Regions from separate parts of the Streptomyces sp. NPDC005962 genome, predicted to be linked through region 4. Evidence: riboswitches for the same ligand, from Rfam matches in the RefSeq annotation. Region 4 holds a riboswitch; each other region holds the start of a gene.
The links. A riboswitch is a leader RNA that binds a small molecule or an ion and turns the genes downstream of it on or off. The one in region 4 is predicted to bind thiamine pyrophosphate.
Positions count from the first base shown of each region.

Region 1: another riboswitch for thiamine pyrophosphate. It lies ahead of ABZ370_RS05910 (cytosine permease); the one in region 4 lies ahead of thiC (phosphomethylpyrimidine synthase ThiC).
Region 2: another riboswitch for thiamine pyrophosphate. It lies ahead of thiO (glycine oxidase ThiO); the one in region 4 lies ahead of thiC (phosphomethylpyrimidine synthase ThiC).
Region 3: another riboswitch for thiamine pyrophosphate. It lies ahead of ABZ370_RS17050 (thiamine ABC transporter substrate-binding protein); the one in region 4 lies ahead of thiC (phosphomethylpyrimidine synthase ThiC).

Region 1 is NZ_JBEXVE010000002.1:530,836-538,281, forward strand. Features, by position in the region: gene ABZ370_RS05875 (ABC transporter permease) at 1-157, opposite strand, end outside; gene ABZ370_RS05880 (ABC transporter ATP-binding protein) at 160-924, opposite strand; gene ABZ370_RS05885 (hypothetical protein) at 921-1,172, opposite strand; gene ABZ370_RS05890 (sensor histidine kinase) at 1,343-2,659, shown strand; gene ABZ370_RS05895 (response regulator transcription factor) at 2,647-3,306, shown strand; gene ABZ370_RS05900 (IlvD/Edd family dehydratase) at 3,397-5,103, shown strand; gene ABZ370_RS05905 (triphosphoribosyl-dephospho-CoA synthase) at 5,222-6,124, shown strand; TPP riboswitch at 6,137-6,232, shown strand; gene ABZ370_RS05910 (cytosine permease) at 6,290-7,446, shown strand, end outside.
Region 2 is NZ_JBEXVE010000006.1:327,587-335,032, reverse strand. Features, by position in the region: gene ABZ370_RS13580 (Rv2175c family DNA-binding protein) at 1-311, opposite strand, end outside; gene ABZ370_RS13575 (FAD-dependent oxidoreductase) at 435-1,667, opposite strand; TPP riboswitch at 1,865-1,978, shown strand; gene thiO (glycine oxidase ThiO) at 1,977-3,197, shown strand; gene thiS (sulfur carrier protein ThiS) at 3,194-3,406, shown strand; gene ABZ370_RS13560 (thiazole synthase) at 3,411-4,253, shown strand; gene ABZ370_RS13555 (SRPBCC domain-containing protein) at 4,308-4,778, shown strand; gene pknB (Stk1 family PASTA domain-containing Ser/Thr kinase) at 4,866-6,773, shown strand; gene ABZ370_RS13545 (deoxyribonuclease IV) at 7,197-7,446, shown strand, end outside.
Region 3 is NZ_JBEXVE010000009.1:61,128-68,573, reverse strand. Features, by position in the region: gene rlmN (23S rRNA (adenine(2503)-C(2))-methyltransferase RlmN) at 1-605, shown strand, start outside; TPP riboswitch at 671-774, shown strand; gene ABZ370_RS17050 (thiamine ABC transporter substrate-binding protein) at 770-1,843, shown strand; gene ABZ370_RS17045 (iron ABC transporter permease) at 1,939-3,552, shown strand; gene ABZ370_RS17040 (ABC transporter ATP-binding protein) at 3,568-4,596, shown strand; gene ABZ370_RS17035 (LOG family protein) at 4,619-5,755, opposite strand; gene ABZ370_RS17030 (hypothetical protein) at 5,810-7,048, opposite strand; gene ABZ370_RS17025 (ATP-binding cassette domain-containing protein) at 7,030-7,446, opposite strand, start outside.
Region 4 is NZ_JBEXVE010000005.1:45,874-53,319, reverse strand. Features, by position in the region: gene ABZ370_RS10495 (SsgA family sporulation/cell division regulator) at 314-748, shown strand; gene ABZ370_RS10490 (YibE/F family protein) at 782-2,227, opposite strand; TPP riboswitch at 2,297-2,415, shown strand; gene thiC (phosphomethylpyrimidine synthase ThiC) at 2,408-4,171, shown strand; gene ABZ370_RS10480 (hypothetical protein) at 4,259-5,116, opposite strand; gene ABZ370_RS10475 (metallophosphoesterase) at 5,306-6,418, opposite strand; gene ABZ370_RS10470 (LacI family DNA-binding transcriptional regulator) at 6,645-7,446, opposite strand, start outside.

The DNA.
Region 1 (7,446 bases), on a different contig from region 4:
CACCGGCGAGCCGCTCCACCGGCGCGTGCGAACGCCAACCCGACTCGGCCAGCACACCGATATCGGTGACCATCGCCGCGCCGCCCAGCGTCGCGCACGTGACGGCCAGCAGCGCGGCGATCCTGCGGCGCACCATGTGCCACGCGAGGTACAGCATCGTCACTCCGTTTCCAGGCTGGTCACGCACTGGGCCAACTCGGCCGCGGTGGGCGCCTTCAGCGTCTCGACGACCCGCCCGTCGGCCATGACCATCGCGAGGTCGGCCCGCGCGGCGGCGGCCGGGTCGTGGGTGACCATCACCACCGTCTGGCCGAGGCCGTCCACCAGGTCGCGCAGCAGCCCGAGCACCTCACGGGCGGTCTTCAGATCCAGCGCGCCCGTCGGCTCGTCGGCGAACACCACCGCGGGCCGGGACACCAACGCCCGTGCGATCGCGGCGCGTTGCTGCTGGCCACCGGAGAGTTCGGCCGGACGGTGCGCGAGCCGCCCCGTCATCCCGACCCGCTCGATCAGTCCGCTCACCCACCCCCGGTCGGGTTTCTCACCGGCCAGCCGCAGCGGCAGCAGGATGTTGTCCTCGATGGTCAGGGACGGCACCAGGTTGTAGGACTGGAAGACGAAGCCCACGGAGCGTCTGCGCAGCTCGGTGCGGTGTGCCTCGTCCAGCCCGCCGATCTCCGTACCGTCGATGAAGGCACGTCCGCCGGTCGGCGAGTCCAGCCCCGCGGCGCAGTGCATCAGCGTGCTCTTGCCGGAGCCCGAGGGCCCCATCACGGCGACGAACGTGCCGCGCTCCACGGTCAGCGACACCTCGTCCAGGGCGCGGACACCGCCGGGGTACGTCTTGGTGACACCGGCCAGCTCCACCGCCGGTGTGTGACGGGACGTCAGAGCTTCGTGATGCCGGGTACGGATGAGCCTCATGAGCGCCGCCCATGCCTGCGGTGGTGGGCGACGAGCGCGACGGCACACGCCAGGGTGGCCACGCCGAAGCCGATGCCGACGAACACGCTCAAGCCCCCGATGGACGACGTCACCATGTTGCCGACCGCGAAGACCACCAGCAGCAGCCACAGCACGGGACGGACGAACCCGGTCCCGTCACGCCCGTCATGCGCGGATTGCGGCCGTGGTGTCTCCGGGCCCGCGAAACCGCGGTAGGGATCGGTCACGTAAAACTCCTCGTACGTCGGGGCGTTGGGCACGGAACGACGCTACGAACCGGCGGCGCCACCGGCGATCCGGCCAGCGGGAGACCCGGGGTACAGCAGGCTGTACCTCGCCCCGGGGCGAGGTGACGGCAGCTCGCGGGTGCCTTATCGTCCCGGTCCAGGAGGTGGGGATGGACACACACGGGGTGACGGCGCGGACCGACGCCACACGGGCCGGTCCGGGAGCCGCGCCACGGTCCGGTCCGGGGCCCACCCGCCCGTGGGACGCGTTCGCCCGCGGCCGGACCGTCCTGGACGCCTTCGACCAGCTCGCCGGGGGACTCGCCACCTCGATCCTGGCCGTGGTCATGCTGGTGTGGCTGGTCGCCACCGCGCTCGCGTGCCTCGTCGGGGTGGGGCTGCCGCTGGTGCCCGTCACCCTGCGCGGGCTGCGTGCCGTGGCCAACCGGGAGCGCGCCCGGCTGTCCCGGTGGGGCCCGGAAGTCCTGGTACCGGAGCCGGGTCCGACGCGGCTGCGGGCTGCCGCCGCCGACCCCGCCGTCCGGCGGGAGACGCGCTGGCTGGTCTGCCACGCCACCGCCGGGCTGCTGCTCGCGCTGACCGGCCTGACGCTGCCGCTCTCCGCGGCCACCGACGCCACGTTCCCGCTGTGGTGGCGGCTGGTGCCACCGGAGCAGGCCGCCCCGTCCCCGCTGCCGCTGTGGACCGTGCACGACTGGCCCGGCGCCTTCGCGGTCTGCCTGCTGGGGCTCGGCTGGATCGCCGTCGTCGCGGGCGTGGCACCGGGCATGGCGTGGCTCCAGGCGTGGCCGGGGCGGCGGCTGCTCGCGGCCGCCCCGGGCACCGATCTCGCCCTGCGCGTCGCCCAGCTCACCGCGACCCGGGCCGCCGCCCTGGACGCGCACGCCACCGAACTGCGGCGGATCGAGCGGTCGCTGCACGACGGGACGCAGAACCGCATGGTCGCCGTCACCGTCCTGCTCGGCGCGGCCCGCCGCGCCGTGGCCCGCGACCCGTCCCGCGCCGACGCCATCCTCGAACAGGCCCAGAGCGCCGCCGAGCAGGCGCTCGCCGAACTCCGCGGCGTCGTCCGCACCATCCTGCCGCCGGTGCTGGCCGACCGGAGCCTGACCGACGCGCTCACCGGCCTGGCCGCCGACTCCCCGGTGCCCTGCCGGATCGACGCCGACGTACCCGGCCGGTGCGCCGTGTCCGTCGAGGCCACCGCCTACTTCGTGGTGGCCGAGGCGCTCACCAACGTGGCCAGGCACAGCCGCGCCCGCCACGTCACCGTCACCGTCCGCACCCACGACGGCCGACTGCGCCTGCGCGTCACCGACGACGGGCGCGGGGGAGCGGACGAACACGGCGGCTCCGGGCTCGTCGGCATCCGCCGCCGCACCGAAGCACACGACGGGACACTCGTCCTCACCAGCCCACCCGGTGGGCCCACGACCCTGGAGGTAGACCTGCCATGCGGATTGTGATCGCCGAGGACGATCCGCTGCTGCGCGAAGGGCTCGCGCTGCTGCTGCGCGCGGAGTCCCTCGACGTGGTGGCCACCACCGGCACCCCCGACGGCTTTCTGGACGCCGTCGCGGCCCATACGCCCGATGTCGCCATCGTGGACGTCCGGATGCCGCCGACCCACACCGACGAGGGGATCGCCGCGGCCGTGGAGGCCCGCCGCCGCCGCCCCGACCTGGCCGTCCTCGTGCTGTCCGCCTACGTCGAGCAGGCCTTCGCCACCGATCTGCTCGCCGAGGGCAGCGCCCGGCTCGGCTACCTCCTCAAGGAGCGGGTCGGCCGGGTCGAGGAGTTCCTGACCGCGCTGCACCGGGTGGCGGACGGCGGCACCGCCATCGACCCCGAGGTCGTCGCGCAGCTCTTCGCCCGCACCCGGCCCGACACCCGGCTGGACCGGCTCAGCCCGCGCGAACGCGACGTCCTGGCCCTGATGGCCGAAGGGCTGGGCAATACCGCCATCGCCGAGCGGCTCGTCGTCACCGAGGGCGCCGTCCACAAACACATCCGTAACATCTTCGCCAAGCTCGGACTGGCCCCCGCCGACCGCACCGACCGGCGCGTGGCCGCCGTGCTGCACTACCTGGAGGACGCCCACCGCCGCGTCTGACGACCCCGTGTTGTGGGCAGCGTTCCCCCGCACGGCACAGCACGGCACGCACGGCACAGCACGGATCGTCGAGGAGATCGGAAGGTTCGTATGAGTGACACGCATCGGTCGCGGCAGTGGTACGAGGGCGAGTCCCGCGACGCGTTCATCCACCGCGCCTGGATGCGGCGCGGCCTCCCCGACCACGCCTTCGACGGACGCCCACAGATCGTCATCTGCAACACCTGGTCCGAACTCACCCCCTGCAACAGCCACTTCCGCGAAATCGCCGACCATGTGAAACGGGGCGTGTGGGAGTCCGGCGGGGTGCCGCTGGAGCTTCCGGTGCCCTCGCTGGGCGAGACCCTGCTGCGCCCCACCGCGATGTTCTTCCGCGACCTCGCCGCGATGGTGACCGAGGAACTCATCCGGGCCAACCCCGTCGACGGGGTGATCCTGCTCGGCGGCTGCGACAAGACCGTACCGTCCCTGCTGCTGGGCGCCGCGTCGGTCGACCTGCCCACTCTGATGGTCACCGGCGGCCCCATGCTGAACGGCTCGTGGCAGGGCCGCCCGCTGGGCTGCGGCACCGGGGTGTGGGAGCTGAGCGAGGAGGTGCGGGCCGGGCGGATGGAACGCTCGGAGCTGCGCCGGGCCGAGTCGGCGATGATCCGCAGCCGGGGACACTGCAACACCATGGGCACGGCGTCCACCATGGCCTGCGCCGCCGAGGCGCTGGGCATGACCCTGCCCGGCAACGCGGGGCTCCCGGCCCCCGACAGCCGACTGCTGGAGCTGTCCCACGCCGCGGGCAACCGCGTCGTCGACATGGTGCGCGAGGACCTGCGGCCCAGCGCGGTCCTGACCGCGCAGGCGCTGCGGAACGCGGTGCGCGCGGTGGCCGCCATCGGCGGTTCCACCAACGCGGTCGTCCATCTGCTGGCCCTCGCCCGCCGGGTCGGGGCGGACTTCGGCCTGGACGACATCGACCGCGCGGGCCGGGGCGTCCCCCTGCTCGCCGATGTGCAGCCCGCGGGCTCCCACCTCATGGAGGACTTCCACCGCGCCGGTGGCCTGGACGCCGTCCTCGGGGAGATCAGGGACCAGCTGGAACCGGCCGTCACCGTCTCCGGCCGCTCCCTCACCGCGCAGCTCTCCGGCCTGACCAGCACCGACCTCACCGTCATCCGCACCGCGAAGGAGCCGATCGCCCGGCACGCCGGGCTCGCCGTGCTCCGCGGCAACCTCTGTCCCGACGGAGCCGTCATCAAGCCCGCCGCCGCGACACCGGAGCTGCTGCGCCACCGGGGCCGCGCCCTGGTGTTCGACGGGATCGAGGACTTCCGGACCCGGATCGACGACCCGGACCTGGACGTCGACGCCTCCGATGTGCTCGTCCTGCGCGGCTGCGGACCGCGCGGCTACCCCGGCATGCCCGAGGTGGGGAACATGCCGCTGCCGCCCGCGCTGCTGCGGGCCGGGGTGCGGGACATGGTGCGGATCAGCGACGCCCGCATGAGCGGAACCGCCTTCGGCACCGTCGTCCTGCACATCGCGCCCGAGTCGGCGGCGGGCGGCCCGCTGGGGCTGGTGCGCTCCGGCGACTGGATAGAGCTGGACGTCGAGCGGCGGCGCTTGAGGCTGGACGTACCGGACGACGAACTCGCCGCACGGCAACCGGTGTCCGCCGCCGCGCCACCGGCCACCGGCGGATGGGAGCAGATCTACCGCGACCACGTCGAACAGGCCGACCTCGGTGCCGGACTGGACTTCCTCACCGGCACCCGCGGCTCGTTCGTCGCCCGCGAATCACACTGAGGGCGGGACACCGCGGCCGCCCGGACACGCACAGTGCGTGCCCGGGCGGGACGGGCCCCACAGCGGGGTCACAGGAACGGCCCAGGTCCGGGAAAGGTTCGCCCCCTACCCTCCGGGCATGCCCACGACGCGTTCCACGGACGAGGCCCTGGCGCAGACCGCCGTACGAGCCCTGATCTCCCAGGCGGAGCTGACCCCCAAACCGGGCCTCGCGGACACCCGCGATCTGCAGGCCCGCGCCACCGGCACCGATCTGCTCGCGCTGCGCTGGTCGGCCAAGGCGCTGGCGCCCGGCTTCGCGGCCATGGCCGCCGCCGCACGCCGCCCCGGCGAGCCGACGCGTGCGCTCCGTGAGGAGCTGGGCGCCATCGGCCGCTGCGCCGAGTGGACCATGGCGCGGGCCGGTGGCGACCCGGCCGGTGACCGCGCCGGTGGCGGTCCGGCCACCGGCCGTCTCCACTATGGGGCGCTGTGGGTACTGGGGCTGCTGGTGGCGGCCGCCGCCCTGGAACCCGGCGCCGCCCCCTTTGAGCTGACCGCCACCGCCCGGCAGCTCGCGTCCCACGCCGACCGCGGCGCCCCGCGCAGGCCGTCGGCGGGCTCGCAGGTCTCCGCCACCTACGGGGCGGCGGGTGCGCGTGGCGAGGCGCGGGCCGCCTTCCCGCATGTGCGCCGCGCCCTGGACGTCCTGTCCCGGACCCGTGCGGCGGGGGCCACCGAGACCCAGGCCCGCCTCGACGCGCTGCTCACCGTGATGAGCACCCTCCAGGACACCGGACCGCTGTACCAGGCGGGGCCGCCCGCGCTCCGGCGGGTGCAGGACGGCGCCCGCGGTGTGCTGGAGGCGGGCGGCGCCACGTCCGCCCAGGGCGCGGCCGCCCTCGCCACTCTCGACGCCGAGCTGCGCGGGACCGGTGTCGCGCCGCGCGGCAGCGCCGCGGTGCTGGCGGGGGCGCTGTTCCTGGACGCGCTCCCGGCGACGGGCCGCCCCCGGGACCGGGTCGCCGGGGCGAGGGGTTAGCCTGGGGGCGCTCCACCGGACACGGGGTGCCCCCACACGGGGGCTGAGATCACACCCGTCGAACCTGAACCAGTTAGCACTGGCGGAGGGATGTCATCGATGCCATTGCCGCATGCTGCCACCGACCCGGCCATCACCGGCGCGGAATCCGTCTTCGACGGGCGGATGCCCGCCGCGCCCGGCGATCTGCGCGTCGAGGCGCGCGGTATCGCGCCGGTTCCGGAAAGCCACCGCTACGGCGGCCCGGGGCGCCTGTTCACCGTGTGGTTCGCCCCGAACCTGACCATGACCGGTGTGTTCACGGGCACCATCGGCATCGGCCTCGGCCTGGACTTCGCCACCGCGCTGGCCGCCGTCGTGCTGGGCACCCTCATCGGCGCCGTACCCACCGCGTATCTGGGCACCTGGGGCAGTCTGACCGGGGCCGGGCAGCTGCCCCTGGCACGGCTGGCGTTCGGCCGGGGCGTGGCGGTGCCCGGTGTTCTGCAGTGGCTGTCGTCGATCGCCTGGGACGCGCTCATCGGCCTCTTCGGCGGTGACGCGCTGGCCCGGCTGTGCGGGCTGCCGTTCTGGCTGGGTGTGCTGCTGATGATGGCCGGGCAGGGGGCGCTCGGGGTGCTGGGCTACGAGGCCGTCCACCGGATGCAGAAGCTGATGACGTTCGTCCTCGCCGCCGCCTTCGCCATCCTGGCCGTCAAGCTGCTCGACGGTGTCCACCCCGCCACCACCGGGTCCGCGCACGGGCCCGACCGTATCGGCGCCTTCGTCCTGACCAGCACGATCGCCCTGAGCCTGGCGATCTCGTGGGCGCCGTACGCCAGCGACTTCAGCCGCTATCTGCCCCGCGCCACCTCCCGTACCCGCATGTTCTGGTGCACTCTGCTCGGGGTCACCGTGTCCTTCGTGGCGGTCCAGGCGCTCGGGCTGTGGGGGGCCTCCATCTTCACCGACCAGACCGCCCGCGGCGTCGAGACGGCGCTGGGCGGCGGGGTGCTCGGCGCGTTCGGGCTGCTGGCCGTGGCGCTCGCCGCGCTGTGCAGCAACGCCATGAACGACTACAGCGGCTCGCTGGCCCTCCAGACCGCCGGTGTCCGCATCCCCCGCCCGCTCGCCGCGGCGCTCGCCGCCGTGCTCGGCTTCCCGCTGGTGCTGTGGATGCACGCCGCCGACACCACCGCCCGCTTCCAGAACGTGCTGCTGTTCGTGGGCTACTGGATTCCCGGCTTCGTCGCGGTCGTGGCCGTCGACTGGTTCGCCCGCGCCCGGGAACGTGGCGGCGCGCCCGTCGACCTGGCCGCCGAGAGCGCCCGCCCGCAGCCGTG
Region 2 (7,446 bases), on a different contig from region 4:
AGCGCCTGGGCCGGGGTGCCCGGCAGGCTCGGATCAGGGGTGAAGAGCCACTCCAGCATCTCCTCGTCGCTGAAGCCGTCGTCCCGGAGCAGCGTCAAGGTCCCCGCGAGGCCCTTGACGACCTTTCCCTCACCGATGAATTCCTCGGGCACGTGCAGCGCCCGGTTCTCGCCACGGCGCACCGCGATCAGCTGGCCCTCCTTGACCAGCTGCCTCACGCGCGTCACCTCGACGCCGAGCCTGTCGGCGATGTCGGGGACAGTGAGCCAGGCGGGGACGAGAGCATCGATCTTTGCGTCAATCTCGGTCACGGAACAAGCCTGCCATCTGGGACTGACAGTGGGTAGCCGGGCGTCCGCCGTGCGGGCCGCCGGGTGCGGGGGCCGCCGGTCCCGCCGGGCCCCCCGCCCCTGGTCGGCGAGGGGTTCCGGGCGTCACAGAACGGCCGCCTTCAGCGGCACCGACGGATCGGTCGCCCGGGTCCGGTCCAGCCGGGCGCCGCGTTCGATCAGCTTGCGGCCCTGGGCCAGATCGCGCGGACGGCCGACGGCCAGCAGGGCGACCAGGGCCCCGTCCCGCAGCCAGCACACCGACCAGGCGGCGCCGTCCGGGTCGCCCCGCCAGACCAGTTCGTCGGCGTCCGAGTGGTGTCCGGCGTACTGCACGAACCGCCCGAACTGCTCGGACCAGAAGTAGGGCACCGGGTCGTAGACCTGGCCGGGGAAGTGCGCGGTCCGGCTGCCGAGCACATTGGCGGCGACCGTCCGCGGCCCCTGGAGCGCGTTGTCCCAGTGGTGCACCAGCAGCCGTGCCCCGTAGCGGGCGGAGGGGAAGGACGCGCAGTCGCCGACGGCGTACACATCGGGCGCCGAGGTGCGCAGCCCCTCGTCGGCGGCGACGGACCGGTCCTCGGCGAGTTCGACGCCGGAACCGGCCAGCCAGCCGGTCGCGGGCCGGGCGCCGATGCCGACGACCACCGCACCGGCCCGCAGCCGGGTGCCGTCGCCGAGCTGCAGCCCGGTCCGGTCCACGGCGGTCACCGGGGCGCCGGTGACCAGGGTGGCGCCGTAGTCCGCGTACCAGCCGGTCATATGGGCGGCGACCTCCGCCGGGAGGGCGCCCGCCAGCGGCCGGTCCGCGGCCTCGACGACCGTCACCGCGCAGCCCGCCTCGCGGGCCGCCGTCGCGAACTCCGCGCCGATCCAGCCCGCCCCGACCACCACGATCTCGTGCTGCCGGGCGAGCACCGGGCGCAGCCGTTCGGCGTCGTCCAGGGTGCGCAGGAGGTGGACGCCGGGGACGCCCTCGCTGCCGGGCAGGGCGATCGGCTCGGCGCCGGTGGCGATCACCAGGACGTCGTACGGGATCGGGCCGGACCCGGTGCCGACCGTCTGCCCGGCCGGGTCCAGCCCGGTCACGGCGACGCCGAGCCGCAGCTCGATGCCGAGCGCGTCGAAGTCCACGTCGAACGCGGACCCTTCGGCCTTGCCGAGCAGCACGGCCTTGGACAGCGGCGGCCGGTCGTACGGCTGATGGGGCTCGGCGCCCAGCAGCAGGACCTCCCCGGTCCAGCCCTGCTCGCGCAGCGCGACGGCGGTCTGTACCCCCGCCATACCCGCGCCGACGATCACCACCCGCTGTCCGCCGCCACCCGCCGAGGACGCCATCGTCTTCGTCGTCTCATCGCTCACACGATCACTGTATTGCGGCAGGTGGGGCGGACCGGAGAGCGCACGACGAGATCTCGGGCACAGCCCGGCGGGCCGAACGGCCCGTGGCAACGGCCCGTGGCATGGGGCTCCGCGCGGGCCCGCCCGGGGCGCTCCCTTCCGGCCGATTCGGGACGCGTACTAGGGTGGCGGGACAAAGCACTCGCGGGAGCCCGGGCGCACCGGGCTGAGAGGGAGGCTGGCGCGGCCTCCGACCGTACGAACCTGATCCGGGTCATGCCGGCGAAGGGAGGGGGCGACCAGCCCATGCACACGCAAGACGAATCATCCCGGAGCAGCCCCGCACCGTACGACGTCCTCGTCATCGGCGGCGGCATCATCGGCCTGGTCACGGCCTGGCGGGCGGCCCAGCGGGGCCTGCGCACCGCCGTTGTCGACCCGGCGCCCGGCGGCGGGGCCGCGCAGGTCGCGGCGGGGATGCTGGCGGCCGTCACCGAGCTGCACTACGGCGAGCAGACCCTGCTCGGGCTGAATCTGGCCTCGGCGCGCCGCTATCCGTCGTTCGTGGCGGAGCTGGAGCAGGCGAGCGGCCATGACCTGGCCTTCCGTACCTGCGGCACGCTCTCGGTGGCGCTCGACGCGGACGACCGCGCCCATCTGCGCGAGCTGCACGCCTTCCAGCTGCGGCTCGGTCTGGACGCACAGTGGCTGACCGGGCGCGAATGCAGGCGCCTGGAGCCGATGCTCGCGCCGGGCGTGCGCGGGGGCCTGCGCGTCGACGGCGACCACCAGGTCGACCCGCGGCGGCTGGCGGCCGCGCTGCTGGCGGCGTGCGAGCGCGCCGGGGTGGTCCTCCACCGCGTCCGCGCGGAGCGGCTGCTGCTGAACGGCGGCGGCGACCGGGCCACCGGGGCCGAGCTGGCCGACGGTACGGGCACCCGGCTGGCCGCCGGGCAGACCGTGCTGGCCGCGGGCAGCCTCAGCGGACGGCTCCCGGGCGTCCCCGAGGAGGTCCTGCCGCCCATACGTCCCGTCAAGGGCCAGGTACTGCGGCTGTCGGTGCCCGGCCCGTACGCGCCCTTCCTGTCCCGGACCGTGCGGGCCGTGGTGCGCGGCGGGCACGTCTACCTCGTCCCGCGCGAGAACGGCGAGCTGGTCGTCGGCGCGACCACGGAGGAGCTGGGCTGGGACACCACGGTCACCGCGGGCGGGGTGTACGAGCTGCTGCGCGACGCGCACGAGCTGGTGCCCGGCATCACCGAACTGCCGCTCGTCGAGACCCTCGCCGGGCTGCGCCCCGGCTCCCCCGACAACGCGCCCCTGCTCGGCCCGACCGCGCTGCCGGGCCTCCAGCTGGCCACCGGCCACTACCGCAACGGCGTCCTGCTCACCCCGGTCACCGGCGATGCCATGGCCGAGGCGCTGACCGGCGGCGAACTCCCGCCCGAGGCGCGGCCCTTCTCCCCGCGGCGCTTCGCGGCGAACCCGCCTATCACCACAGCAGCAGTACAGGAGCACACCGCATGACCGGCACCCTGACCGTCACCGTGAACGGTGAGCCCCGCGAGCTGCCCGACGGCATCACCCTCGACGGGGTCGTCGCGACCTTCACCCAGGCGCCCTCGGGCGTCGCCGCGGCCGTCAACGAGACGGTCGTCCCGCGCGGCCAGTGGCCCGCGACCCCGCTCGGCGACGGCGATCGCGTCGAGGTCCTCACCGCGGTCCAAGGAGGCTGAACCCATGTCTCACGCCACGTCGCACCCCACCGCCCTGGATCAGGTCCTCCCCGACGCCGATCCGCTCACCATCGCCGGTACGTCCTTCGGCTCCCGCCTGATCATGGGGACCGGCGGCGCGCCCAGCCTGGACATCCTGGAACGCTCGCTGATCGCCTCCGGCACCGAGCTGACCACGGTCGCGATGCGCCGCCTGGACCCCACGGTGCAGGGCTCGGTGCTCTCCGTACTGAACCGGCACGGCATCCGCCCGCTGCCCAACACCGCGGGCTGTTTCACCGCCGGGGAGGCCGTGCTGACCGCCCGGCTCGCCCGCGAGGCGCTGGGCACCGACTGGGTGAAGCTGGAGGTCGTCGCCGACGAGCGCACCCTGCTCCCCGACCCCATCGAGACGCTGGACGCCGCCGAGACCCTCGTCGACGACGGCTTCACCGTCCTGCCGTACACCAACGACGATCCGGTGCTGGCCCGGAAGCTGGAGGACGTCGGCTGCGCCGCGATCATGCCGCTGGGCTCGCCGATCGGCTCCGGCCTCGGCATCCGCAACCCGCACAACTTCCAGCTGATCACCGAGCGCGCCGGGGTCCCGGTGATCCTCGACGCGGGGGCGGGCACGGCGTCCGACGCCGCGCTGGCCATGGAGCTGGGGTGCGCGGCGGTCATGCTGGCCTCGGCCGTCACCCGCGCCCAGGAGCCGGTGCTGATGGCCTCGGCGATGCGGCACGCGGTGGCCGCGGGGCGGCTCGCGCAGCGGGCGGGCCGTATCCCCCGCCGCCACTTCGCCGAGGCGTCGTCCCCGGTCGAGGGGCTGGCCGCGCTCGACCCGGAGCGGCCCGCGTTCGCGTAACGGCGTAACGAAGCGCTGGGGCGCGGCATACCGTGGAATGCGGAGGTGGTTGCCGTGAGGGAGCCGACAGCCGCGCCCGTGGCCGACCGGATCGAGCGCGAGACGTACGTCCCCGCGCCCGTCGACCGCGTCTGGCGGGTGCTGACCACGCCGGAGCACATCCGCACCTGGTACGCCCCCGGCGGCTGCGAGATCGATCCGCACCCCGGCGGCACCGTCCGCTTCCGCTGGGACGAGCGCGGGGAGTTCCACGGCCGGGTCGAGCGGGCGGTGCCCGACGCCCTGTTCCGCTTCCGGCTGGCCCACGCGCCCGACCGCGCCCCGACCGGCCCCGGCCAGGCCACCGTGGTCGAATTCACGCTCTCCCCGGAGGGGGCGGGCACTCGCCTCCGCCTGGCCGAGACCGGCATCCGCGCGCTCGACGTCCCGGAGGACGCCAGGGCCGAGCACGCCGAGTGCGCCGCCCTGGCCTGGACCTCCGCCCTTGAGGAGCTGGCCGCCCTGGCCGCCGCCTCGCACAACTGAGGCACAGGTCACCGTTGTGTCGCAGTACGTACCGGACATGGGGCGTGCGGCCGTACGAGTCGGTGACGGCTCGTAGACTGCGTTCTCGTGGATACGACGCTCCAGGACCCCCTTGTCGGGCAGGTGCTCGACGGCCGCTATCGCGTTGAGGCGCGCATCGCCGTCGGCGGGATGGCTACGGTCTACCGGGCCGTCGACACGCGGCTCGACCGCGTTCTCGCGCTGAAGGTGATGCACCAGAGCCTTGCCTCGGACGCGGCCTTCGTGGACCGCTTCATCCGTGAGGCCAAGTCCGTCGCCAGACTCGCGCACGCCAATGTGGTCGGCGTCTACGACCAGGGCACGGACGGCGTGCACGTCTATCTGGCCATGGAGTACGTCGCCGGGTGCACCCTGCGTGACGTGCTGCGCGAGCGCGGCGCCCTCCAGCCGCGGGCCGCGCTGGACATCCTGGAACCGGTGCTCGCCGCGCTCGGCGCCGCCCACCGCGCGGGCTTCGTCCACCGCGACATGAAGCCGGAGAACGTTCTGATCGGCGACGACGGCCGGGTCAAGGTCGCCGACTTCGGCCTGGTCAGGGCTGTCGACACCAACACCAGCGCGTCCACCGGCTCCGTCCTGGGCACCGTGTCCTACCTGGCGCCCGAGCAGATAGAGCACGGTACGGCCGACACTCGCGCCGACGTCTACGCGTGCGGCGTGGTCCTCTACGAGATGCTCACCGGGTCCAAGCCGCACGGCGGCAGCACCCCGGCGCAGGTGCTCTACCAGCATCTGCACGAGGACGTCCCGCCCCCGTCCGCCGCCGCGCCCGAGGTCGCGCCGGAGCTGGACGGGCTGGTCGCCTCCGCCACCGCGCGCGAGGTGGCCCTGCGCCCCGCCGACGCCGTCGACCTCCTCGGCCAGGTCCGGACGGCGCGGGCCGCCCTCACCGACGCCCAGCTGGACGCCGTGCCGCCGCAGGCCCACGAGGAGGCGCTCCCGGGCCTCGGCGAGGGCCCCGAGGCCCGTACGACGGTGATCCCCCGCCCCGCCGGGACTGCCGGGGCCGCCCCGGAGCACACCAGCCGCCTGGACCTCCCCCCGGCCCCGCGCCGCCGTCTGCCGCGGCGCGGCGTGGTGACGATCGTCGCCGCCGTGCTGCTGGCGCTCGGCATCGGCGCCGGGGTCTGGTACATCAGCGCCGGGCAGTTCACCAATGTGCCGTCCGTGCTGAAGATGTCCCGTCCGGACGCGGAGAAGAAGCTCGAACGCGCCGGTCTGGATGTGAAGGTCGTCCAGGATTACAGCGACGTCGTCGACAAGAACAAGGTCATCAGCTCCAAGCCCGGCGTCGGCGAACGCATCCGCTCCACCGGCACCGTCACCATCCACGTCTCCCAGGGGCCGCCGCGGGCCGAGGTGCCCAATGTGGTCGGACGGCCGCTCACCGAGGCCAGGCAGAAGATCGCCGACGCGGGGCTGAGGGTCGGCACGGTGACCCGCACCTTCAGCGAGGAGACCCCGCAGAACGCGGTCCTCTCCACCACCCCCGGCCCGGATTCCGTACGCCGCCCCGACACACCCGTGAACATCGTGGTCAGCAAGGGCGAGCGCATCGACATCCCCGACCTCGTCGGCGACGACCCGGCCGACGCCCGGTCCGAGCTGCGCGATGCGGGCTTCAAGGTCAAGATCGCCGAGCGCCGCGCCTTCTCGGACGAGGACAAGGGCACGATCGCCGCGCAGTCCCCCGGGGAGGGCACCCAGGGCGCCAAGGGCGACACGGTGACCCTCACCCTCTCCAAGGGCCAGCAGATGATCGAGGTCCCGGACGTCACGGGCCTGGGCACGGACGACGCGAAGCAGAAGCTGGAAGACCTGGGTTTCACGGTGAAGGTCGACAAGCCGCTGCTGTTCCCGCGCGACGAGGTGAAGGACCAGTCGGTGTCGGGCGGCGACAAGGCGCCCAAGGGAAGCGAGATCACGATCACCGTAAAGGGCGGCGTCTTCTAGCCCGGGGGGTTGTTCCCCTACCCGCCCCTTCCCGAACCCGGGGCCCTGCCCCGGCCCCCGCTCCTCAATCGCCGGAGGGGCTGGTGGCTGGGCATCGCCGCCCCGGCCCCCCTTCGGGGGCTCCGCCCCCGCACCCCCGCCGGGGCTCCGCCCCCGGCCCCCGCTCCTCAAACGCCGGAGGGGCTGGGAGGCGGGGCATTCCCGCCCCGGGCCCGGCTCCTCAATCGCCGGAGGGGCTGGAAGGCGGGCATCTCCGCCCCGGACACCGTGCCTTTCAACGCCGGAGGGGCTGGAAAATCAGCCCCTCCGGCGATTGAGGAGCGGGGGTGTGGGGGCGGAGCCCCCGCCCGGGGGTCCGGGGGCTTGCCCCCGGTTTCGGGAAGGGGCGGGTAGGGGAACAACCCGGGCTGGGATGCTGGAGGGGTGAGTACGAACCGCAGCCGCAACCCCATCGGCGGCCACATCCGCGTCGCCGGTGGCCTCGCCACCACCGGCCTCCCGCACGCCCAGAACATCGGCGCCGAAGCCGTACAGGTCTTCGTCGCCAATCCGCGCGGCTGGGCCACACCCCCCGGCACCCCCGCCCAGGACGAGGCGTTCCGCACCGCATGCGCCGAGCAGAAGACGCCGGTGTACATCCACGCCCCGTACCTGATCAACTTCGGCTCGCACA
Region 3 (7,446 bases), on a different contig from region 4:
TCCCGGGTGGCCCGGCCCGGCTGTCCAACATCGTCTTCATGGGCATGGGCGAGCCGCTGGCCAACTACAACCGGGTCATCGGCGCCATCCGCCGTCTCACGGACCCCGAGCCGGACGGCCTCGGGCTGTCCCAGCGTGGGATCACCGTCTCGACCGTCGGACTGGTCCCGGCGATGCTGCGGTTCGCCGACGAGGGCTTCAAGTGCCGCCTCGCGGTCTCCCTGCACGCGCCCGACGACGAGCTGCGCGACACTCTCGTCCCGGTCAACACCCGCTGGAAGGTGCGCGAGGTCCTGGACGCGGCGTGGGAGTACGCCGAGAAGTCCGGCCGCCGGATCTCCATCGAGTACGCCCTGATCAAGGACATCAACGACCAGGCGTGGCGCGCCGATCTGCTCGGGCGGCTGCTCAAGGGCCACCGGGTGCACGTCAACCTCATCCCGCTCAACCCGACGCCCGGCTCCAAGTGGACCGCGTCCCGGCCCGAGGACGAGAGGGCGTTCGTGGCGGCCCTGGAGCGGCATGGCGTGCCGGTGACCGTCCGGGACACCCGGGGGCAGGAGATCGACGGGGCGTGCGGACAGTTGGCGGCCACGGAGCGCTGACCACCGGCTGATACGGTGCCTTCGCGCCATCGTCGTACAACCATCCCGCAACGATGGACAACTGAACATTCCGACAGGGGAGCGCGACAGCGCTGAGAGTGCGGCACGGCCGCAGACCCTCCAACCTGATCCGGGTCATACCGGCGTAGGGAGTCAGCCTCACGATGAACAGTCATCTTCGGCGTGCCGTCACCGCCGCTCTCGTCGGCTCCCTCGGCACCGGTGTTCTCAGCGGCTGCGGCGGGGGCGCGGCGGACGGCAAGGACTCCAAGACCGTCACCCTGGTCTCGCACGATTCGTTCGCGGCGTCCAAAGCGGTCCTCAAGGAGTTCACCCGCACCACCGGCTACAAGGTGCGGGTGCAGGCCGGTGGTGACGCGGGGGCGGCCGTCAACCAGGCGATCCTGTCCAAGGGCCATCCGCAGGGCGATGTGTTCTTCGGCGTCGACAACACCCTCCTCTCCCGCGCGCTGGACAACGACCTGTTCACGCCGTACGAGGCGAAGGGCCTCGATAAGGTCCCGGCCGCGCATCAGCTCGACAGCGCCAAGCACCGCGTCACACCGGTCGACTACGGCGACATCTGCGTCAACTACGACCGCGCCTACTTCGAGGGCAAGAAGCTCGCGCCGCCGAAGACGCTCGCCGATCTGACCAAGCCCGCGTACAAGAACCTGCTGGTCACCGAGAACGCCGCTACCTCGTCCCCCGGCCTGGCCTTCCTGCTCGGCACCGCCGCCCGCTACGGCGACCACGGCTGGCGCGACTACTGGAAGAAGCTGCGGGCCAACGGCGTCGAGGTGGTCGACGGCTGGGAGCAGGCGTACTACGACCGCTTCTCCGGCTCGGCGGGCGGCGGCAAGGGCGACAAGCCGCTCGTCGTCTCGTACGCCTCCAGCCCGCCCGCCGAGGTGGTGGACGCCAAGTCGAAGCCCGCCAAGGCCCCGACCGGGGTGGCGGCCGGTACCTGCTTCCGGCAGACGGAGTTCGCCGGGCTGCTGAAGGGCGCGGGCAACACCAAGGGCGGCAAGGCGCTGCTGGACTTCCTGCTGACCAAGCGTTTCCAGGAGGACGTACCGCTGAACATGTACGTCAACCCGGTGCGCGAGGACGCCAGGCTGCCGGAGGTCTTCACCCGGTACGGGGCCAAGATCCCCGACCCGGCCACCCTGCCTCCGCGGAAGATCGCCAAGAACCGTGAGCCCTGGGTCAAGGCATGGTCCTCGCTCGTTCTGTAGAGCCCACGGAGCCTGTCGATCCCGCCGAGCGCCCCGCGCCCGCGCAGTCCCGCGAACGCGGCGGGCTGCGCGGCGCCGCCCTGCGGTTCGGCCTGATGGCCGTGCCGCTCGCCTTCTTCGCCGTCTTCTTCGCGTATCCGGTGGCCGCGATCGTCACCCGCGGGCTGCGCGCCGACGGCCGCTGGCACCTCGGGCGGATACCCGAGGTGCTGGGCGACCCGTCCGTCCTGCACACCCTGTGGTTCACCGGCTGGCAGGCGGCCGCGTCGACCGGGCTGACGCTGGCGGTCGCGCTGCCCGGCGCGTATGTCTTCGCCCGCTTCGCCTTCCCCGGCAAGGGGCTGCTGCGCGCCGTGGTGACCGTGCCGTTCGTGCTGCCGACCGTCGTCGCCGGATCGGCGTTCCTGGGGCTGCTCGGCCGCGGCGGGCTGCTGGACGAGTTGTGGGGGATACGGCTCGACACCAGCGTCTGGGCGATCCTGCTGGCCCATGTCTTCTTCAACTACGCGGTCGTGGTCCGCACCGTCGGCGGGCTGTGGGCGCAGCTCGACCCGCGCCAGGAGGAAGCCGCGCGGGTGCTCGGCGCGAGCCGCCTCGCGGCCTGGCGCCGGGTCACGCTGCCCGCGCTGGGGCCCGCCGTGGCCGCCGCGGCGCTGATGGTCTTCCTGTTCACGTTCACCTCCTTCGGGGTGATCCAGATCCTCGGCGGCCCGCGCTACGCGACCCTGGAGGTGGCCATCTACCGGCAGACCGCGCAGCTGCTCGACCTGCCGACGGCCGCGGTGCTCACCCTCGTCCAGTTCGCGGCGGTCGCGGCCGTCCTCGCCCTGCACGCCTGGACCGTACGCCGCCGGGAGGGCGCACTGCGGCTCGTCGACGCCGCCCGGACCGCGCGCCGCCCCCAGGGACCGGCGCAGTGGGGGCTGCTCGCGGGGGTGCTGGCCGTCGTCGCGCTGCTGATCGTGGTGCCGCTCGCGGTGCTGGTGGAGCGCTCGCTCCACGGACCGGACGGCTACGGGTTCACGTACTACCGGGCGCTCCAGTCCGCCGCCGGGAGCGGCGGCACCTTCTTCGTGGCCCCCGTGGACGCCATCGGGAACTCCCTCCAATACGCGGCCGTCGCCACCGTCTTCGCCCTCGTCGTCGGCGGTCTCGCCGCCGCCGCGCTCACCCGCCGGGCCGGGCGTCTCGTCCGCGGCTTCGACGCGCTGCTGATGCTGCCGCTGGGCACCTCGGCCGTCACCGTCGGCTTCGGCTTCCTCATCGCGCTCGACGAACCCCCGCTGGACCTGCGTGCCTCCTGGGTCATCGTCCCGCTGGCCCAGGCCCTGGTGGGCGTGCCGTTCGTCGTGCGCACGATGCTGCCCGTCCTGCGCGCCGTGGATCACCGGCTGCGGGAGGCCGCCGCCGTGCTCGGCGCCTCCCCGCTGCGCGCCTGGCGCGAGGTGGACCTGCCGCTGGTGGGGCGGGCGCTGGCGGTCGCGGCGGGCTTCGCGTTCGCCGTGTCGCTCGGCGAGTTCGGGGCCACGGTGTTCATCGCCCGCCCCGACCTGCCCACCCTCCCGGTGGCCGTCGCGCGCTTCCTGGGCCGCGCCGGACAGCTCAACTACGGGCAGGCGATGGCCCTGAGCACGATTTTGATGCTGGTGTGCGCCTGCTCCCTGCTGGCCCTGGAGCGCATCCGCACCGACCGCTCGGGGGAGTTCTGACATGGGGGGAGTCCGATGACGCTGCTGCGACTGGACGAGGTGACGGTCAGGTACGGCCGCCACGACGCGCTCGACGCCGTCGACCTGGACGTCGCCGAGCACGAGACGGTCTGTGTGCTGGGCCCCAGCGGCAGCGGCAAGTCCACCCTGCTGCGGGTGGTGGCCGGGCTCCAGCGCGCCGCCTCCGGCCGGGTGTGGCTCGCGGGCCGCGACCAGAGCGGCGTACCCACCCACCGGCGCGGGGTCGGGCTGATGTTCCAGGACCACCAGCTCTTCCCGCAGCGCGACGTGGGCGGCAACGTCGCCTTCGGGCTGCGGATGCGGGGCACCGGGCGCGCGGAGGCGGACCGCCGGGTCGCCGAACTGCTGGAGCTGGTCGGGCTGCCCGGTGCGCAGCGGCGGCCGGTCGACTCGCTGTCCGGCGGTGAGCAGCAGCGCGTGGCGCTCGCCCGCGCGCTGGCGCCGCGGCCGCGGCTGCTGATGCTGGACGAGCCGCTGGGCCAGCTCGACCGCGGGCTGCGGGAGCGCCTCGTCGTCGAGTTGCGGGAGCTGTTCGCCGGGCTGGGCACCACGGTCCTCGCCGTCACCCACGACCAGGGCGAGGCCTTCGCGCTGGCCGACCGGGTCGTGGTCATGGACGACGGGCGGATCGCGCAGTCCGGCACCCCGCTGGAGGTGTGGCAGCACCCCGCGAACGAGTTCGTCGCCCGCTTCCTCGGCTTCGACAACGTGGTCGAGGCGGCCGTCCACGGCGATGTCGCCGACACCGTGTGGGGCAAGCTGCCGGTGCCGCCCGGCTCCCGGACGGGCCCGGTGCGGCTGCTGGTCCGGCCGGGCGGGGTGCGGCTCACGGCCCCCGCGGACGGGCTGCCCTGCACGGTCGCGGCCCGTACCTTCCGCGGCGACCATGTGGCGCTCATCCTCCAGCCGTCCGACGGCCCCCGCCTGGAGGCGTCCTGCGCGCTGCGGGACGCCCCGGAGGCGGGGGACCGGGTCGGGGCGGCGTTCGACGCGGCGGACGTGGTGGTGCTCGGGTCGGCGTAGCCCGCTGCCCCGGCGGGGACGTTCAGCCCGTCAGGGAGGCCAGCGCGTCCGGGGCCTCGTCCACCGAGTCCACCAGCGCGATACGGGCCTTCATCGACCGTCCCTCCGCGAGCGCTTCGAGCAGCGGCCAGGCCGGGAGGCGGCGCGTCCAGTGGTCGCGGTCGACGAGCACCATCGGGGTCGGCTCACCGCGCGACTCGTAGTAGTTCGGCGTGGCGTTGTCGAAGATCTCCTGAAGGGTTCCGGCGGCGCCGGGCAGGAAGACGACGCCCGCGTTCGAGCGGGCCAGCAGCCCGTCCTCGCGGGTCGCGTTGGCGAAGTACTTGGCGATGTGCGAGGCGAAGGCGTTCGGCGGCTCGTGCCCGTAGAACCAGGTCGGTATCCCGACCGACGCACCGCCGTCCGGCCACCGCTCCCGCACCGCGAACGCGGCCCCGGCCCAGGTCCCGACCGAGGGGCGGAACGAGGGCTCCCGGGCGAGGAGTTCCAGCGCCTCCTTCAGCGCCGCGTCCGGCAGCGGTGCCGTGTACGCGCCCAGGTTGGCGGCCTCCATCGCGCCCGGGCCGCCGCCCGTCGCGACGGTCAGCCCGGTCCGTGCCAGCGCCTGTCCGAGCCGGGCGGCGCCCGCGTACCCCTCGGAGCCGCGCTCCAGCGCGTGCCCGCCCATCACGCCCACCACCCGGGCGCCGGTGAGCAGTTCGTCCAGCGCGTCGGAGACGGCATCGTCGTGGATCGAGCGGAGCATCGAGGAGAAGATGTCGCCGTCGGCCTTGGTCCGCTGGAACCAGGCGTACGAGAGCGCGTCCGGCGTGCCCGCGTACCCGTCCACCTCGTCGTCCAGGCCCTCGAACAGCTCGGCCGGGGTGTAGAGGGTGCCGCGGTACGGGTCGAACGGCAGGTCCGGCACGGGCGGGAAGACCAGCGCCCCTTGCGCCCGTACCCGCGCGGCGGCCTCCGGCTCCATCGGACAGCCCAGGAAGACCGCCCGGTCGGTGTCGGTGGACAGCAGCGCGGACGTACGGGCCGTCAGATCGACGGACTGGACCCGGTATCCGGCCAGGGTGCCGCGGGCGACAACCTGGTCGAACTCCTCCAGGGACTCTATTTCGACGTCGGGTGCGGTGGGCTCGGTGGGCGCGGAAGCGTCATCGGTCTGCACGCCGTCATGCTAATCACACCGGACGGTGGTGGGGTCACGGCCGGGTCGGTGGGGTCAGGAGTGGGTGAACGGCATCGTCGTCAGCTGGGCCACGCCCCAGGTCACCGGCGCGAGCACGAGCAGCAGCGCCCCACCGCGCAGCGCGGCGGCGCCCCGCAGCAGCCGGGCCGACGCGCCGAGGCGCAGCAGCGCCGCCGTGGTGCGCCGGCGTGCGCTCCGCGCCTCCAGCGCCGTCGTGAACACCGTGGTGAACGCGCACATCAGGACCAGGCCCACGCCCAGGTCCGTGAGCGGCCCGAAGGACTGGGCGCCGGAGTGACCGTGGGCCGCTCCGTGCAGCCGCAGCGCTCCGTACAGCCCGGCGGCGACCGCGCACAGCGCCCCCAGCGGGCGCCCGATCAGCCCCGCCTCCTGCTGCAGCATGCGCCCGGCCAGCAGCCGCAGCGGGCCCGGGCGGCCGAAGGCCAGCAGCCGCCCGCAGCCGTGGACGAGCCCGGGCCCGGCCAGGACCAGCCCGGCCACCGTCAGCGCCCAGCCGCCCACCACCTCGGGCGCGCTGCCGCCGAACCGGCCGGAGAGGGACACCAGCGAGCCGGCGGACGGATGCGCTCCGCGCCCCGCGTACGCCCCCAGCGCGAGCCCCGCCGTGGTCAGCGCGACGGCCCACGGCAGGGCGGACGCCGCGCGGTGGGGCGGCGGGGCGAGCCGACCGGTCGCCACGGTGGGGGCGGCCGACGGTGTCCGCCGGGGCGCACCCGATCCCGCTTCCGGCTGCCGGGGCCACAGGCCCGCCACGCTCGCCGCGCCCGCCACCAGCGGTACGACGGCCACCAGCGTGACCGCCCCGACCAGCGGCAGCGGCCGCTCCCCGCCGAGTGCGCGGCCCGCCGCACCGCTGCCCGCCCACAGCAGCCACGAGCCGCCCACGTCGCCGCGCAGATGAAGGAAGGCCAGCAGCGCCAGCGCGCTCCCGGCCGCACAGGCCGTCGCCGTCGCCGTGCCCGCCAGCAGCGCCAGCCGGGCCGGACCGAGCCCCGCCGCGGCGAGCCCCGCACCCGGGCGGGTGCTGGGGTCGGCACGGGCGACCGACGTGGCCAGCTGCACGGTCGCGGCCAGCGGTACGACGCACCACAGCAGCCGCGCGAGCGCGCCGTCGGGGTCGGCCGGGTGGCCCGCCGCGAACCCCAGGGCGGACAGCAGCAGAAAGCTCGCACCCGCCGCGGCGACGGCCACCAGCGACCGTCGCAACAGGATCAGCGGATGGGAGCCGCGGGCTAGGCGGAGGCTGAGCACGCCGCGATGCCCTCCGCGTCGGGGGACGGCGCCGAGTCGGCCAGGCGGCCGTCCAGCAGCGTCACGGTGCGGTCGGCGAGCGTGGCCACCTCCGGGTCCTGGGTGGCCAGGACGACCGTGATGCCGTGGGTACGCGCCGCCGAGGTGAGCGTACGCAGCACCTGGGCGCGGTCGGCGCGGTGCAGCGGCGCGGTGGGCTCGTCGGCGAACAGCACACTGGGCGCGGGGGCCAGCGCCCGCGCGATCGCGACCCGCTGACGCTGCGACTGCAGCAGCGCGCCGGGGCGCACCCCGGCGCACTCAGCGACATCGAGCCGCTCCAGCCACTCGCACGCCGCGCTCTTCGCGGCGCGCCGCCCGCTGCCGCGCAGCATCAGCGGCAGCGCGGCGTTCTCCCA
Region 4 (7,446 bases):
GGAGCCAAACATCGGCCCCACGGCACCACTGTGGTTAGAGTGCGAGTCCGCGACGTTCCCCATCTCGGCGTCTGCCTCGCAACAACACCCCGGGGGTGCCTGTTGACGACAGCGAACATCGACACGGCCGCTGAACCGGCCCTGATCGCCCGCGCACCGGGCCGGCGGCGCCCGGCCCCGTGGGTTCCACCACGGCAACACTGGCCATTTCCGTTCCCTCACATGAGGCAAAGCGACTCCGCCCCGCAGTCGAGTCGCTACGCTCCAGAGTCGGCCAAGTCTGAACTACCCGGGGCGGCGAACGATGCGTGACATGCGTGACACAGTCCAGGCGGAAGTGACGATGACCTTTCTGGTCTCGCAGGAACTGTCCTTCCGGATTCCGGTCGAGCTGTCGTACGACAGCGGCGATCCCTACGCGGTCGAGATCACCTTCCACTTGCCCGGCGACGCGCCGGTGAGCTGGGCCTTCGCCCGTGAGCTGCTGCTGGACGGGCTGAGCAAACCCTCCGGCGAGGGCGATGTGCGGATCGCACCGGCCTCGCCCGAAGGGCTCTCGGATGTGTTCATCAAGCTGCAGGTGGGGTCCGAGAGAGCCCTGTTCCGGGCCGGGGCGGCGCCGCTGGTGGCCTTCCTGGACCGTACGGACCGGCTCGTCCCGTTCGGTGAGGAGCCCGCGGCCTGCGATCCGGTCGGTGACCTCGACGCCGAACTGGACCGCATCCTGGCCGAGGACCGCTACGCGTAGCGGTCCTCGGCCGGCCGTCGCCCGCAGCGCTTCTCAGCGTGCGCGCGCCCGGCGGCGCCGCCCGCGCCCCCGTCCGCCGCCGCTCGGCCCGCTCCCACTCGGCCCGCTGCCGCTCGCCGCCGTGGCTTCCTTCGGCGCGTGGTCCGCGGAGACGACCAGCACGGCCAGGGCCGTGGTCACCGGCACCGAGGCGACCAGCCCGATGCTGCCCACCAGCGTGCGGACGATCTCCTGCGCGACGATCTCGCTCGTCGCCACCGTTCCCACCCCGCTGTCCGCGATCGAGAAGAGGAGCAGCAGCGGCAGCGAGGCGCCCGCGTACGCCAGCACCAGGGTGTTCACGACGGACGCGATGTGGTCCCGCCCGATGCGCATCGCGGCCGCGTAGAGCCCCCGTCGACTCGTGGTGGGGTCCGCTTCCCGCAGCTCCCACACCGCCGAGGTCTGGGTGACCGTCACATCGTCCAGCACCCCGAGCGAACCGATGATGACCCCTGCCAGCAGCAGTCCCTTGATCTCGATATCGGGATAGAGGCCGTGCACCAGACCGGTCTGGTCGTCGGTGTTGCCGGTCAGCGACGCCCAGCCGATGAACAGCGAGCCGAGCACGCCGATCAGCAGCAGCGAGACCAGGGTGCCGACCACCGCGACCGACGTCCGGGCGCTCAGCCCGTGGCACATATAGAGCGCCAGCAGCATGATCGCGCTGCCCCCGACGACCGCGACCACCAGCGGATTCGAACCCTGGAGTATCGCCGGGAGGATGAACAGCGTCAGCACCCCGAAGCTGATGGCCAGCGCCACCAGCGCGAAGACCCCGCGCAGCCGCCCGACGGCCACGACCACGAGCGCGAACAGCCCGGCGAGCAGCGCCATCGGGAACGAGCGGTTGATGTCCGAGACCGAGTACTGGAGGTTCTTGGGCGCCTTGGGCGCGTACGACAGCTTCAGCTCCTGCCCGGCGCTGAACTGCCGTGAGGCGTTCGGCTGGACGATCTCGGGGAACGTACGGCCCTTGTCCTTGCCCGAGGTGACCTCGATGGTGGCCCTCTCGCAGACGGTCTTCCCGCCGCCGGAGCCGCCCTCGGTTCCGCCCCCGGTTCCGCCGCCGGGGTTCGGGGCGGAGCCGCCCTGCTGACCCGGTTCGGTGGGTGCCTGCGGCTGCGCGTTGACGTCGGCGCAGTTGACCTCCTCGACCTTCACCACCCGCCCGGAGACCGTCTCCTGGTCGAAGCCGAGCCCGCTGCGGCCCTGCGTGGTGTGTTCGGGGCCGCCCGGCCACAGCGCGATCAGCCCGGCGACGACGGCGACGGCGAAGGGGATGAGCACCGCCGCGATGACCTTGCGGAGGCGTGCGGAGACGGGTGCGGCCGGGCCGTGGGAGTGGGCGTGGCTGTGGCCGTGTCCGTGGGCCTGGCTGTGGGCCTGGCCGGACGGGTGGGACTGCTCGGGCGGGTGGTCCTGCTGTGTCGCGGTCACCGTCGCATCATCGCAAGAGTGGATGGCCCCCTGTTCAGGGATGCCGGGAAACCGTTAGCGTAGGGGCACCTTTGCAATCGCGGGAGCTCGGAGCACCGGGCTGAGAGGGCGCTGACGCCAGAGAGCTGCGCCGACCGCTGAACCTGTTACCGGGTAATGCCGGCGTAGGGAGTGGGTCTCATGACTCAGCAGGATGCACACATGCGCGAAAACGCTGCCGATTTCGGCTGGCACAAGGGATATGTCACGGGTTCCCGCCCTGACCTCCAGGTCCCGGTTCGCCGCGTGCACCTCACCAATGGCCAGGACGTGACGCTGTACGACACGTCCGGCCCGTACACCGACCCCCACATCGAAACCGACGTCCGCCGTGGCCTCGCGCCACTGCGGCAGAACTGGATCATCTCCCGCGACGACACCGAGGAGTACTCCGGCCGTCCGGCCCGTCCCGAGGACGACGGGCTCAAACCCACCGCGCCCCGCGACGGCCTGCGCAACCTCGACGCGGTCTTCCCCGGACGGCCGCGCCAGCCCCGCCGGGCCCGCGACGGCGCCGCCGTCACCCAACTCAGCTACGCCCGCCGGGGCGAGGTCACGGCGGAGATGGAGTACGTGGCGCTCCGCGAGAACGTCTCCCCCGAGGTGGTCCGCGAGGAGATCGCGGCGGGGCGGGCCGTGCTGCCCGTCAACGTCAACCACCCGGAGATCGAGCCGATGATCATCGGCAAGCGGTTCCTGGTGAAGGTCAACGCCAACATCGGCAACTCCGCCGTCACCTCGTCCATCGAGGAAGAGGTCGACAAGATGACCTGGGCGACCCACTGGGGCGCCGACACGGTCATGGACCTCTCGACCGGACGCAACATCCACACCACCCGCGAGTGGCTGCTGCGCAACTCTCCGGTGCCCATCGGCACCGTGCCGCTCTACCAGGCGCTGGAGAAGGTCGACGGCAAGGCCGAGGAGCTGTCCTGGGAGGTCTACAAGGACACCATCATCGAACAGGCCGAGCAGGGCGTCGACTACATGACGGTCCACGCGGGCGTACGGCTGCCGTACGTCCCCCTGACCGCCCGCCGCAAGACCGGCATCGTCTCCCGGGGCGGTTCGATCATGGCCGCCTGGTGCCTGGCCCACCATCAGGAGTCCTTCCTCTACACCCACTTCGAGGAGCTGTGCGAGATCCTCGCGGCGTACGACGTCACCTACTCGCTCGGTGACGGACTGCGCCCCGGATCGATCGCCGACGCCAACGACGAGGCGCAGTTCGCGGAGCTGCGCACGCTCGGCGAACTCAACCGGATCGCCAAGGAGCACGGCGTCCAGACGATGATCGAGGGCCCGGGCCATGTCCCGATGCACAAGATCAAGGAGAACGTCGACCTCCAGCAGGAGATCTGCGAGGAGGCCCCCTTCTACACCCTGGGCCCCCTCACCACGGATATCGCGCCCGCCTACGACCACATCACCTCAGGCATCGGCGCCGCGATGATCGCCTGGTGGGGCACGGCGATGCTCTGCTACGTCACCCCCAAGGAGCACCTGGGGCTGCCGGACCGTGACGACGTGAAGACCGGCGTGATCACCTACAAGATCGCCGCCCACGCCGCCGACCTGGCCAAGGGCCACCCCGACGCCCAGGCCTGGGACGACGCGCTCTCCGACGCCCGCTTCGAGTTCCGGTGGGAGGACCAGTTCAACCTGGCCCTCGACCCGGACACGGCGCGCTCCTTCCACGACGAGACGCTCCCGGCGGAACCGGCCAAGACGGCGCACTTCTGCTCCATGTGCGGGCCCAAGTTCTGCTCCATGAAGATCAGCCACGACATCCGGCGCGAGCACGGCGCCGCGATGGACGAGGCGGAAGCGGAGGCCGGAATGGCAGAGAAGTCCCGCGAGTTCGCGGCCGCGGGCAACCGCGTCTACCTCCCCCTCGCGGACTGAGCCACGGCTCACGGTCTACGGCCGCCGGGCTCCCCGAAACACGTTTCCGGGAGCCCGGCGGCGCGATCATCGTCGGGCCACCACCGGCTAGTCCGGCTGGTTTTCCGGGCCGCCGTATTCGGGGCTGGTGTAGTCCGGGCTGGTGTAGCGGGGGCGGGCTCTGGGGGCCTCGTCGTCGGTGCTGAAGCCCGGGCGGCTGTAGCCGAGGTGGGGGGTGCGGCCCGCCGCTTCGGAGCGGCCGGGGACGTAGGCCGTCGGGGCCCATGGGGCGGGGGCCGAGGGGTTGGCCAGGGCCTCGTGGAGGAAGGGCAGCACGCCCCGCTCCAGCAGGGCCAGGCGCCAGGCCTCTCTGGCCCGGTCCACCTCTTCCAGCTGCTCGGCCAGGGCCTCGCCGCGGATCGCGCTGGAGCCGTTGCGCAGCGCGGTGATGAGGAGGCCGACGCCGGCGAGGAGGATGCCCGCGGCGGTGAGCGCGGCGAAGAACCAGCCCGCGGTGATCATCGGCTGGGCGATGGACGGCGAGGGGTCCAGGACGTGCAGTACATAGCCGACGAGCAGGAAGATGATCGCGGCGGTCCCGGCCAGGACCGGGGCCAGGACGGCGAGCATGGGGACCAGCCCGGCTCCTGAGGCGTCCAGGAGGGTGCCCCCGAACCCGGCGGAGTGCGCGTGCTCGTCGTCGTCCCGCGGGTCCCCGGTCATGGGGAGGGGCGGGGCGGGCTCCCGCAGTCTGGTGCGGGCGACGACGTAATCCTGGTATTCGGCGGCCGCGCACGCGGTGATGGCGGCCGAGGCGCTGAGCGCCATGGTGCGCAGCTGCTCGGCGGTGAGCCGCTGTCCTATGCCCTTCAGATCCGGTTGGCGGTCCGCGGTACGCAGCACCTCGTCGAGAACTCGCTCGAACTCCGGGCGGTCCTCGGCGAACAGGTGCGGAGCGCTTTTCATGGTGCATCCCCCGATACTCCGTAGGGCCTTCGTGTCCGGCTTTCACCGGCAGTCGGGCGGAAACGGAGGAGAGCCTGCGACGGATAAACCGATGGTAGAGCCGATCCGGCGCGAGGTGACAGCAAGTTTCGTGATTTGCTCAGCCCCGGTGGTGCCGTCCGGCTCTTCCCGTGTGCGTCCGCCTCACCCTCAGCTGTCGAGCGGCAGTTGTACGACCAGCAGTTTTCCGGCCATGGTGACGCCGCCGTCCATCGCGACCGCGAGATTGTCCGCGTAGAGGTGCGGGCCGTCGACCGCGGGCGGGCCATCGTCCTCGCCGTCCTCCGAGCCGACTTCGCCCAGCAGATACGGGATCGGGCTGTGCCCGTGGACGATGCGCTCCCCGCCGTAGGCGCCGAGCAATTCGCGCACGGCCATCGGTCCGGCGTCTTCGTCGCGGAAGGCGAAGCGCTTGGTGAATTTGCGGAACAGGTCCCAGCACTCGTCGGCGTCACTGCGCTGCAGCGTCTCGGTGACGGTGTCGTTGACCGCCTCGATCGAGTCGCCGTAGTCCAGATAGGCGGTGGTGTCGGAGTGCACGAGCAGATGCCCGTCCGCCTTGGCCATCGCGTCCAGCCGGGACATCCACTGGAGGTGATGGTCCTCCAGCCGCTCCATGTCGGTGCGCTGGCCGCCGTTGAGCAGCCAGGCGGCCTGGAAGGAGGCGGTACCGGCCCCGGAATGGACGGGGGTGTCGCCGAACCGCTTGGCGCCGATGAGGAGCAGTTCGTGATTGCCCATCAGCGCCTTGCAGTAGCCGCCCGCGGCCGCGGCCTCGGCGGAGAGCTGCATCACCAGGTCGATGACGCCGATGCCGTCCGGGCCGCGGTCGGTGAAGTCGCCGAGGAACCACAGCCGCGCTTTCCCGGCGGCCCAGCTGCCCTTGTCGTCGATCAGACCCTGGGCGGCGAGCGCCTCGCGCAGCTCGTCGTAATAGCCGTGGACGTCGCCCACGACGAACAGCGGGCCCGGGCCCTCGCCGTCGTCCTCCGGGTCGGCCTCGGGGTCGGTCACCGAGGCGAGCGCGATCGTCGGCCGGTCCTGCGGAGGCACCAGCCGGGTGTCCGCGATGGTGTGCCCCGGGCCGATGACCGGCAACTTCTCGGTCGGTGTGTACCCGTCGGGCATCGGGGCGGGCGCGGGTTCCGGAGGCACCGGACCGGGCGGCGTGGACGCCCCGTACGCGGGCACGGGCGGAGGTGCCGCCATGGTCCCTGCCGTGGCTTCCAGACCGGCCCCCTGAGTCATCGACCCCTCCACCATCGCGCCGCCGTGCCACCTTGTGGACCTTGCCTGGTCGACGGCGGTCCACGGTGTCGTCCGCCCATCATAGGAATGACCGTGAGGGCTTGTGACGCACCAGGGTGCCGTCAATCGGTACTCGGTCCCGCTTGGACGGTCTTTTATCCCGGATTGGCCCGGTAGGGGAAGCCCATGGGCGTCGGGTTCTCCTCCGGTCATTTTTGAGTCGCTCTCAGATCATCCTCGATCATCCTCCGGCGCGGCTGCGCGGCGGGCTGACCGTCGTACGCGGCGGACGCCTCTGGGACGAGGTCCGCACGATCAGTTCGGTGGGTATCACCTGCTCGACTGGGCGGTCGCTGTCGAGCCCCTCGATGGCGTCGATGAGCAGTTGCACGACGGCGGTGCCGATCCGGCGCGGTTTGAGCGAAAGCGTCGTGATGGGCGGTTCGGTGGTGCGGTAGACCGTGGATTCACTGCAGCAGACCAGCAGCAGATCCTCCGGGACGCGCAGCCCGTAGCGGCGCGCGGCGGCGAGCAGATCCGTGCCGTTGGGGTCGAAGAGCCCGTAGACCGCGTCGGGGCGGTCCGGCCGGGCGAGCAGCCGGTCGGCGGCGACGGCCCCGGCACAGGGGTCGTGGGCCGGGTACGCCTCGTAGACGGGGTCCTGGCCCACCCGCTCGCACCAGTGCAGATACGCCTCGGTCGACAGCCGGGTGTAGGTGTCGGTGGTGGTACCGGTGAGCAGTCCGATGCGGCGGGCGCCGGCCTCGGCGAGGTGGTCCAGGAGGCCGAGCACGGCCGCCTCGTGGTCGTTGTCGACCCAGGCGGTCACCGGGAGCGTCCCGGCCGGGCGGCCGTCGCTGACCACGGGGAGGCCCTGGCGGAGCAGTTCGGCGACCACCGGATCGTGGTCGGACGGGTCGACCACGATGGTGCCGTCGAGCGCGACGTTGGACCACACGTCGTGGCGGGAGGTGGCCGGGAGGATGACCAGGGCGTAGCCGCGGGCCAGCGCGGCGGAGGTCGCGGCCCGTGCCATCTCGGCG